Regions from separate parts of the Pengzhenrongella sp. genome, predicted to be linked through region 2. Evidence: riboswitches for the same ligand, from Rfam matches in the RefSeq annotation. Region 2 holds a riboswitch; each other region holds the start of a gene.

Region 1 (3,268 bases), on a different contig from region 2:
AGCCCCGGCGCGGCTCAGTCCAGGTTCGACATCAGCGTGGTCGGGATGATGTACGCCAGCCCGCACAGCAGCATGGCGGCCCCGAACAGGATCCCGGACGCGTGCTCGAACGCGACCGACATCAGGTAGAACCCGCCGATGAACAGGGCGAGGCAGAACACGAACATGACCACCCGGAGCGCGCCGGGTGCGGCGTTGGACTCCTGCGCAGGCGTTGAGTCAAAGATCGACATGGTGAGTTCCCCCGGGTTGGTGACGACGCTGATGAGCACAGCGGGCGCCGCGCCTGTGCGGGCCCACGTGGGCGAGGATATCGCCGCCGTCGGCCTGGGGAGGTGAGGTGCCCAGGATCCGGCTCAGTGCTGCGGCCTCCAACGCTGGAGCAGCAGGTACATCTCGCAGCCGAGGCACAGCCCGAAGGCCGCGTTGAGGAACGCGGCCACCAGTGCCACCGCGGCGCTGATCGGCACCGCGAACGGAACCCCGGCGGCGGCCAGGATCAGCCCGACGCCAACGACGATCAGACCGACCAGCTGGGCGAACCGCGGGGGACGCGGGTCCTCGAGCTCGGTCGGCGGCCCGAGGCGCGGGCGGATCCAGGTCCGGTAGGCGAGGCCCTGCACGGTGCCCGCGACGCCGCGGGCCACCCCGAGCGCGAACAGCAGCGCCACCACCGCGAGCAGCGCGGTGGCCGCGGTTCCGCCGCCGAGCAGCAGCACCAGGACCAGCAGGGTCGCGGTCACGCCCGCCCCGAACCTCGGGCCGCGCGGGTCGATGCCCGACGGCGTCCCGCGCGGGGTGGACGGCAGGTGCGTGCTCGGCGAGTCAGACATCGATGCTCCTGGGGGAATCCGCGATCTTGGGCGGGCCGTGCGTGACGTGCCGCAGCGCGGCGACGGCCCGAGCGGGTGTGAGCGGGCCGGAGGTGCGGGACCGGACGGTGCCGACCGCGTCGACGACCAGCACGGTCGGCGTGCGGTAGACGGAGAAGCGCCGCACGAGGTCCATGTGGTCCTCGGACGCCAGGTTGACGTGCACGACCCCGGGCTCACCGGCCGCCAGCTCGGTCAGTGCCCGGCTGACCTGCGGACACGTGCTGCACGTCGCGGCGGAGAACTGCACGAACGTCGCCCGCGCACCCAGTTCGTGGCCCAGGTCCGCGCTGGTCAGGCCCGCGGCGCCGGCCAGCCCGCTCGGCAGCGACCGGAACCGGGCGGCGCGGCGGCGAGCCACCCACCAGACCGCGCTCGCGGCCACCAGCAGGGCGACGACCAGGCACGCGCGCACGGCGAGCCCGGGCCCGGCGGCGGGCGCGAGCGTGACCAGCCCGGATCCCGCGAGGTCGAGCGGTGCAGCCACGACGGTCCTCCGACAATCCCATGGGGCCTTGGTGCACCCCGCGCTTGCCCGGGTCGACCGACCCGGACCAGGTCGTCACCCGGGGCACCCCGTCGCGGACGAAGGGTTGCCGGCCAGCAAGCCGGGGCTGTGCGCTGGCGCTCATGACCTGCACCGAGCATCCGTCAGCCCGCGCCGGTTGGCCAACGTTCGGACAGAACTTCTCGAATGCTGGACGAGGGGTGCCCGGGTGGCCCGCAGCCGCCTGACGACGCTGCGTCCGGTCAGCCGGGCGGGCGCCGCCGTCCGGCCCGTACGAGGAGCACCAGGCCGACGACGACGAGGATCGGCCCGACGATCGCCCAGGTCGTCACCCCGGTCATCGCGCTCCCGGCGAGGTAGCCGAGACCCTGCAGTGTGAACACGACACCCATGAGGACGAGGACCGTTCCGAGCGCGAGGGCGAGTGTCTTTTGCACGAACTCATCGTGCCGTACTGCAGGCGCGGTACGTCGCTTCCCACTGACGGGCGACGACGGGGTGTCGGGCGGCGGGGGAGACTGGTGTCATGGTGAACTCCATCCGCATCGCGGGTCTTGCGGATGTCCCGGCGATCGCGCGGATCACCCGGGAGGGACAACAGCCGCCCGGTGTGGAGCCGGAGGTGCTGACGCGGACCGCACGGTTGCTCCTGACGCACGTCGCGTTCGAGTATGGCGCGCTGTGGGTCGAGCAGCTCGACGACGGGTCGATCGTGGGGGCCGTGACGGCCATCCCGGCCGGGCAGCTGCCGCCGCCGCCGGCCGTGCTGCGCAACATCGCCTCCCAGCTCGGCGGGTCGGCGCCGGGTGGAGCCGAGGCGCTGCTGGGCCGGGCACTGCTCTGCGAGCTCCGGCTCGGCGAGCCGAGCTGGCTGCTGCTCGAGATCTCGCAGGCCTCGGCGCACCGGACCGGTGATCCCGCGTTGCTCCTGGCTGCGCTGGCGTGGACCGCCGCACAGCCCGATCCGGCGCCCGGCCCGGTGATGGTGCTGGCCGACTCCGATCCCGAGCGCGCAGCGGCGCAGGCCGCAGGTTTCGTCGAGCGCCGGACCTGGGGGCGGCGCTGGACCCGGTGGCTCGGGGTCGCGACCTCGGAACCGAGCACGGACGGTGTCGAGCCGCTCGGGGCGCTCGACCTCCAGTTCGACCTCGACACCGTCGGATCGGGAACGGGGTAGCCGGCGTGTGGAACCCGGCGAGCGCCGCCGACGTCGATCCGCTCGGGGTGCACCCGTGGCTCGACCACCAGGTCGCGCGCCGTCGGGCTCGCCGGGTGGTCGACGTCGCCGTCGGCGCCTGCGTGCTGGCCCTCGCGCTCGGCGCCATCTGGCACGAGCACATCCCGGCGGGACCGGCGCTCGGCACCCTCGCGCTCGCGGCCGTCGTCGGCGGGGCGCTGCTCTTCCGCGCGCGCTGGCCCCTGCCGGTGCTCGCCGTGACGCTGCTGGGGGTCACGGCAGCCCTCGTGGTCGACGGGGCGACCCCGTCGATGATGGTCGCGAGCCAGATCGCGGTGTTCTCCGTGGCGATCCACCGACCGCGTCGCGTCGCCGCGGTCGCCGCGGTCGTCAGCGCGCTCGTGCTCTTCGCGGTGGCCCGGACGAACGCCACCGGGCCGATCTCCGAGGCACGCACTCTGATCGTGGTGGTCTGGACGGCGCTCGCGTTCGCTATCGGGATCGCGGCGCGCGCCCAGCGGGCCTACGTCACCGAGCTCGCCGAACGGATCCGGCGCGCGGACGAGACCCGCGAGCAGGAGGCGCGCACCAGGGTCGTCGAGGAGCGGGTGCGGATCGCGCGCGAGCTGCACGACGTCGTCGCGCACCACATCGCGGTGATCAACATCCACGCGGGCCTTGCGCGCCGGGCCGTCGGCCGCGACGCGGCCA
Region 2 (3,268 bases):
AGGCGGCGACGGTCTCGAGCACTGTCGCAGGGCTGACGTAGTAGTTCGCCGCGAGCGGCAGCCCGAGCTCGGCCGCCGTCCGCGCGCTCTCGCCCCCGGAGGAGGCGAGCACCCAGAGCTCGAAGTCCGCACCCTCGACGGCCGGGCTGGTGTAGCCGGTGTCGTCCACGAGCTCGCCGGAGCGCAGCGCGAGGATCTGCTCGAGCTCCGCGCGCAGCGAGGCCGGCGAGCGCGCGGCGCCGATGACCCGTTGTTGGGCCTTGAGCCGCTCAAGTCGAGCCGGGTCGGAGCCCAGGCCGGGTGGTGCGGCGGGGACGCGGAGCGCGCCCGGATCGTGTGGAGCCGGTCCGGGGAGCGGGGCGCCGTCGTCGGGCGGGGCCGACGGCGGCGTCCACGCGCGGCCCACGCCCAGGTCGACGCGCCCGCGGTGCAGCGCTGCGATGGTGCCGAACTGCTCCGCGGCGAGCAGGGGGCTCGCGGCGACAGCCGCGAGCAGGGGCAGCGTGTCGGGACGCCCGACGACGTCCAGGTCGTAGATCTGGCCCTTGTGCTCGCGCAGCCGCAGGCCCTCGGCCAGGAACAGGAAGTCGAGCTTGGCCGCCTCCGCGTGCCGCGCGAGGTGCTCGAACGAGCTGAACTCGATCCGGCTGGCCGAGCGGGGGTCGCTCCAGACGGTCGTGTCGTTGACGCCCGGGAAGTGGGCGCCGAGGTGGATCTGCTTGCGCGGGCGCGAGGTGCTCGTGGTCATCGCCGCGGTCCTCAGGCGATCGCCGCGTAGCGGTTCGCGGGGCGGGGTAAGCCCAGCGTGTCGCGCAGCGTCGCGCCCGGGTACGCGCGCCGGAACGCGCCGGCATGCTGGAGGAACGGGATCACGCCGTCCACCAGGCCGTGCAGGTCGGTCTCGAGCGAGGCCGGGCGCACCGTGTACCCGTCGACGGCGCCGGCGGCGACACCCTCGCGCAGCACCCGCGCCAGATCCTCGGGCGTCCCGACGTGCACGAGCGAGCCGGTGTCCACGGACGCGCCGTCGAGGTTCTCGAGCAGCGAGCGACGCTCGGCCGACGCCGCGGGGTCGGGCCCGATGATGGCGTAGACGTCGAGCAGGATCCGCAGCTCGGCGGGATCGCGTCCCCACCGCGCGGCCTCCCGGCGGACGTCTGCGGCGGCCTGACCGGCGACGTCCAGGTCGGTCGCGCGGATCCGGACGACGTCGGCGCGCCGCCCCGCGAGCCGGAGCTCCGGCTCGGAGCCGGCCCGCACGACGACGAGCGGCTGGCCCTGCGGCGGACGCGGCGCGGTGGACGGTCCCTTGACGGCGAAGTGCACCCCGTCGAAGTCGACGTAGTGCAGCTTCCCGCGGTCCACGAACCGCCCGGAGGGGACGTCGCGGATCTCGGCGTCGTCCTCCCAGCTGTCCCACAGCCGGGTGACTGCCTCGATCGCCTCGTCGGCCTCGGCGAGGGCCGCGGCCTCCCCTGCGGCGGGTCGCCGTCCGAAGTGGCCCGCCTCCGCCTCGGACGTCGAGACGCCCACCTGCCAGGCGGCGCGGCCCCGGCTGACGGTGTCGATCGTCGCGATCGCCTTGGAGACGTGGAACGGCTCGGTGTGGATCGTGTCGATCGTCGCGACGATGCCGATGCCGGACGACGGCGGTGCCACCCGGGCCGAGATCAGCGCCGCATCGAGGCGACCTGGACGGGTCCCGTTGCGGGGCTGGAGCGAGAACGCGTCGTCGAACAGCACGAAGTCGAGCACGCCGCGCTGCGCGGTCGCCACGAGGGCGGCGAGGCGCTCGGGGTCGAAGGGGCGCTGGCCGCTGGTGCCCTGGGTGCGCCCGACCGCCGGATGGGCGCCGGCGTCGGACAGGTCGACACCGAGGTGCAGCGGACGGGACGGGGAGGCCTTCGGCATGGGGTCATCGCTTTCGCAGGGCAAGGCGGGGCGCGTGAGCGCAGCGGGCGGTACGGGCTCCGCGGCTCGGGTTCGCGCGTCGGGGCGGGAGGGCGTCGCACAGCCGTCCGGCGCTCGCGGGCCGGGATCGGCGTGCGAGGGCAGAGCGGGCAGAGCCCTGAAGGGGAGAGCGGCGGCGGCCTGCGCGGCCTGCGGTCACCGGTTCAACAACACGGACACAGACACGAGCGCAGCAGCGCGCCCGTGGCTGGGCACGGCAAGGACCACGCGGTGCGCGACGGCAGGTCGCGCCTCGTTGTCCGTGCCATGGTCGGTCTCCTTCGTCGACACCTGGTCGACCTCGCGCGTTGCCCCTTGCGGGGCCGAGTCAAGAAGCACCCACAGCGCTCTTGCGAGAAGTGGGTTGCCGGCCAGCGAGCCGGGGCTATCTGCTGGCGCTCTTGACTGCAGTGGTCGGGACGTTAGGCCCGGGGGTGGCCCGAGTCAATGAATACCTGAATGTGCCCACGATGTGGGAACTCCGGGTCCTCAGCGGCGGCTCAGGTTGGGTATGGCAGGATCGGCCGCTCGACCCCATCTACCCAGCAGCGTGACCACGACGTGAAGCGAGCGGAAGGTTCGAGCCGATGACCAAGCCACGCGCGGCGCGATCACTTGGCCGCTCGGCCGTAGCCACCGTCGGATCCTCGCTCACCGCCGGGCTCGTGGTGCTCGCCATGCTGATCACGCTCGCCGGCCCGGCGTCCGCCGACGACTACGGCCCGGCGCGCCGGGCCGCGGAGGCCAGGGCGGCCCACGCAGCGCATGCCGCGGACGCGATCGCGGCGTCGATCGCGGGGCTGACGACCGCCCTCGCGCATGCGTCGCGCGACCTGCGGGCCACCCAGGTGCGCCTGCCGGTCGCACGGGCGGAGCTCGCAGCGGCGAAGGCCGAGCTCGAAGGCGCCCAGCGCGAGGCGATCCTGGACGCCGCGCGGCTCAAGGACGCGAAAGCCCAGGAGGCGGCGATCAGCTCGACGATCGGCGCCGATGATTCGCGCGGGGCGAAAGCCGACCTCGCCGTCGGGCAGCTGGCTCGGCAGGCTTACAAGGGCGAGACGGCCGCCACGAGCATGAGCGTCGTGGTGGGCGCGAAGAGCTCCGCGGACTTCGTCCGCGACTACGAGGTCGTCGCCACTGCGCTGCGCATCCAGACCGAGGCCGTGGCCGAGGCCGAACGGATCAGCGCCGTGGACCGGAACAACCGGGCCCGACTGACCGCGGTCAAGGACCGGGTCGTCGTGCTCAAGGCCGACGCCGACCGAAGGGTGGTCGAGGCCGCCGCCGCCCGCGCCGTGGCCGCCGCCCGGCAGGCAGA
Region 3 (3,268 bases), on a different contig from region 2:
TGGCAACCAATTCGGCCATCTGGAGACATGCGTTTGCAGATGCCTCAGTGTCCAGGGGCATTCGTGCCATCAGATGAGCGGCTGTCTCCGACTGACGCTTCACTGGGTCCCAGTTCCAGTATTTACCATGGCGATATGGCAAGACAAAATCGCGAACATCTTTTCTGCCGCCCGGGCCCACGCGGCGACGCCCATCATTGTCCTGCGTTCGGCGAGCGTCTTCAGCCATCGTGGCCCTCCGCGTTATTAGGAGCGAACACAGCGATCAATTTCAAACGCTATTGAGAGTCTTTCCGACGTTCAGCACCCCATCTGAACCAACGCCGAAGCTGAAGGCCCTCGCGCCGTCCAAATCACCAGGGACCACCACGGGATCCTGAGGGCTTGTCGCAGCCGTTGCCGGGGCCGTGAAGGCACCGACGAACGCGATGAGGGCAGTTGATGCAAGATGAATGTGTAGACGCAAGTGCATCGAGTTCTCCCTAGCGGGCTCTGTGGCGCCCGCTGACCGAGACCAGTTCGACACACTATGGCCCGATCCGATCGGAACTGCCCGTCGACGACGGAGGAAGCTGAGCATCTCACGGCGGCCGAAATCTGGACACTTCTCTCGCCGGGTTGGGCAGAGCCTTGTCGTGCGGTTCAGTGGAGCCGTCGCGAGCGGCGAGGCCGATGGCGTCCGCGGCGGCCCTGGCTTGCCCTGCCGCCGCGGCAGACAGCCCGATTGGCGCCGCCCTGAGAGCTGAACCCGCGGCGTCAACAACCGCGGGATCACGGGCAGCCGCGATCCGAGCCACTCAGGAGCCGGCCCGGGTAGTCATGCAGCCGTGACCAACGTCGCACGTACCCGCCTGCCCGCGGCGTGCCGGTCACAGATGCGACACCCGAAACCACCTCCCTATCGGACCTTGGCGGGCGAGAACGTCCCCGTTGACCTCGATGCTGTCCACCAGGGCATCCCCGCCGCCCGCAAACGCCTGGGCAGCACCGTGCACGAGACCGCGCTGGGCGACCTGTCTGCGGTCGACCGGACGTACCTGCTGGCGATGTCGCACGACTCTGGGTGTTCGCACACCGGGACAGTCGCTGAGCGGATGGGTGAGAGCGCGTACTACGCAAGCGTGTACCGGAGCCGCCTCATCGATGCCGGGATCATCGAGGCGGCCGGGCGAGGCTACGTGGACTTCACCATTCCCTACCTGCGCGAGTACCTGCGTGAGCACGCCGCCCGGTATGAGATGAACTCGCCCGCTCGGCGGCCGCGGCGATGAACGACCACGTGCGGCACCGCGCGTTGATGAGCCCCGCGCGGCTGGGCACCCAGCGTGCTGAGCGAGCCCGGTCCTACGCCAAGGTCACCGCCCGGGCGATTTGGGGTCCCAATGGTGCGTTGGAACCCTAAGTGAGTGCCATCGCCCCAGTTCAGAATGGCATTCGTCGTTCTCGATCAGCCCGCGAGACCAACTTCATCACGTGGATCGAGGCTGAAGCCACCGTGCGTGCGAACACGCGCCACGATCTGCTCAGCTGTCAGATTCGGCGGCAGCTGATCGATCGGGCACGGTCCGAGCGGCTCCCCGCTGTCGGCCTTGATCGAGAAGCAGAACGAGCCAACCCGCAAGATGGCGTACTGGTCGTTGATGAGCACGTCTACACCAGTGCGCTCGAGGACAGCGACCAGCCGGGCAGGGTCGTGGTTCCGGAAACGGATGAGGTGGTCCTCTGGCTTGCGGACCGTTAGCACCTCACCGTCCACGGTGACTAGCTGTCCGCGCCACGATTGCGCGGACACCTCGGATTTGTCCGACGTGTGCAGCGCCTGGATCCAGTGGACGTTGTGCCCGGCAATGTAGGCGGTGCAGCCCAAACGGTGCAGGTCGGGGATGGGCAGCTGACCCGACGACCTCGGATCGATCTTCTTGGACATGACGGCACTCCCCGAACTCAAGGGACCCCGCGGCTGTCGCCCGGTGATCCGCGCTTGCCGACACGTGCGTTTGGGCCGGGTCTTCCCTCAGGGGCACCCAGGCGAAGCCGGGTTGCCGGGCAGCTAGCTCAGGGGCTTAGCGCTGCCTCTCTTGACCTAGAAGTGATCGTAGTCGGGCGGGGTGGGGAATTTCAGTGAGCAGGTCTGGGTACTTTCAGCGCCGTCAGCCCGGCGCGACACCCTGGGAAGCAGCCCGCCGGCTCCTCCCGGGGCCTCGCGACTGGTCGAAGGGGGCGTGCCTGAGTAGATGAGGGTGCATGTGCCTTGCACCCGGCTACATCGACACGCTCGATGGCGGGTGGATCACCCTGCGCAGTAGCGTCGCGTCTGAAGATCTCGGCGCGCCCGATCAGCGCGACGTGACCGCGCGTCCAGCAGCCAGAGTGTGCACGCGGGCCGGCTCCAGCCGCACGACCACGGCTTTCGACGTCGGGGTGTTGCTGCGCTCGGCCGTGCTGTCGAGCGGCACCAGCCCGTTCGCTTCCGGGAAGTACGCCGCCGCGCAGCCATGTGCCGTCGGGTAGGAGACGACCCGGAACTGCTCGACGACGCGCTCGACGCCGTCGGGCCACTCGCTGTGCAGGTCGACGCACGCGCCGTCCTCGACGCCCAGTTCGGCCAGGTCGTCCGGGTTCACGAACACGACCCTGCGCCCGTTGTGGACCCCGCGATAACGGTCGTTGAGGCTGTAGATCGTCGTGTTGAACTGGTCGTGGGACCGCAGCGTCTGCAGCAGCAGCCGGCCCGGCGGCGCATAAGTGGTCTCGAGCTCGTTGACGGAGAGCATGGCCTTGCCACTCTTCGTAGGGAACCTCCGCTCGTCGCGCGGCCCGTGCGCAAGGACGAACCCCCCTTCCTGGCGCACTCGGCGGTTGTAGTCCTCGTGACCCGGCACGGTTCGCGCGATGTGGTCGCGGACGGCGTCGTAGTCGCGTTCGAAAGCCGCCCAGTCCACCGCGACCTTCGCGCCCAGCGTCGCGGCGGCCATGCGGCTGACGATGGCGACCTCAGAAATCAGCAACGGTGAGGCGGGCTGCAGCCTCCCGCTCGACGCGTGCACAGCGCAGACCGTGTCCTCGACCGTCACGAACTGCGGACCGCTGGCCTGGACGTCGATCTCGGTGCGGCCCATCGTCGGCAGGATCAACGCCTGTTCACCGGTCACCGCGTGCGACCGATTGAGCTTGGTGGAGATCTGCACGCTCAGCCGCGTGCTGCGGATCGCGGCCTCCGCAACAGTCGTGTCCGACACAGCGGACACGAGGTTGCCGCCGAGCGCGA

Evidence for each region. A riboswitch is a leader RNA that binds a small molecule or an ion and turns the genes downstream of it on or off. The one in region 2 is predicted to bind S-adenosylmethionine.
Region 1: another riboswitch for S-adenosylmethionine. It lies ahead of VIM26_RS16035 (thioredoxin family protein); the one in region 2 lies ahead of VIM26_RS19920 (LLM class flavin-dependent oxidoreductase).
Region 3: another riboswitch for S-adenosylmethionine. It lies ahead of VIM26_RS00825 (hypothetical protein); the one in region 2 lies ahead of VIM26_RS19920 (LLM class flavin-dependent oxidoreductase).

Annotation. Positions count from the first base shown of each region.
Region 1 is NZ_DATCNW010000275.1:14,810-18,077, forward strand. It holds gene VIM26_RS16025 (hypothetical protein) at 15-233, opposite strand; gene VIM26_RS16030 (DUF4395 domain-containing protein) at 357-833, opposite strand; gene VIM26_RS16035 (thioredoxin family protein) at 826-1,359, opposite strand; SAM riboswitch class IV at 1,395-1,508, opposite strand; gene VIM26_RS16040 (hypothetical protein) at 1,623-1,817, opposite strand; gene VIM26_RS16045 (hypothetical protein) at 1,907-2,557, shown strand; gene VIM26_RS16050 (sensor histidine kinase) at 2,563-3,268, shown strand, end outside.
Region 2 is NZ_DATCNW010000346.1:15,502-18,769, forward strand. It holds gene VIM26_RS19915 (hypothetical protein) at 1-748, opposite strand, end outside; gene VIM26_RS19920 (LLM class flavin-dependent oxidoreductase) at 760-1,911, opposite strand; SAM riboswitch class IV at 2,249-2,357, opposite strand; gene VIM26_RS19925 (hypothetical protein) at 2,538-3,268, shown strand, end outside.
Region 3 is NZ_DATCNW010000017.1:6,364-9,631, reverse strand. It holds gene VIM26_RS00835 (hypothetical protein) at 1-229, opposite strand, end outside; gene VIM26_RS00830 (hypothetical protein) at 909-1,271, shown strand; gene VIM26_RS00825 (hypothetical protein) at 1,448-1,927, opposite strand; SAM riboswitch class IV at 1,973-2,084, opposite strand; gene VIM26_RS00820 (FdhF/YdeP family oxidoreductase) at 2,337-3,268, opposite strand, start outside.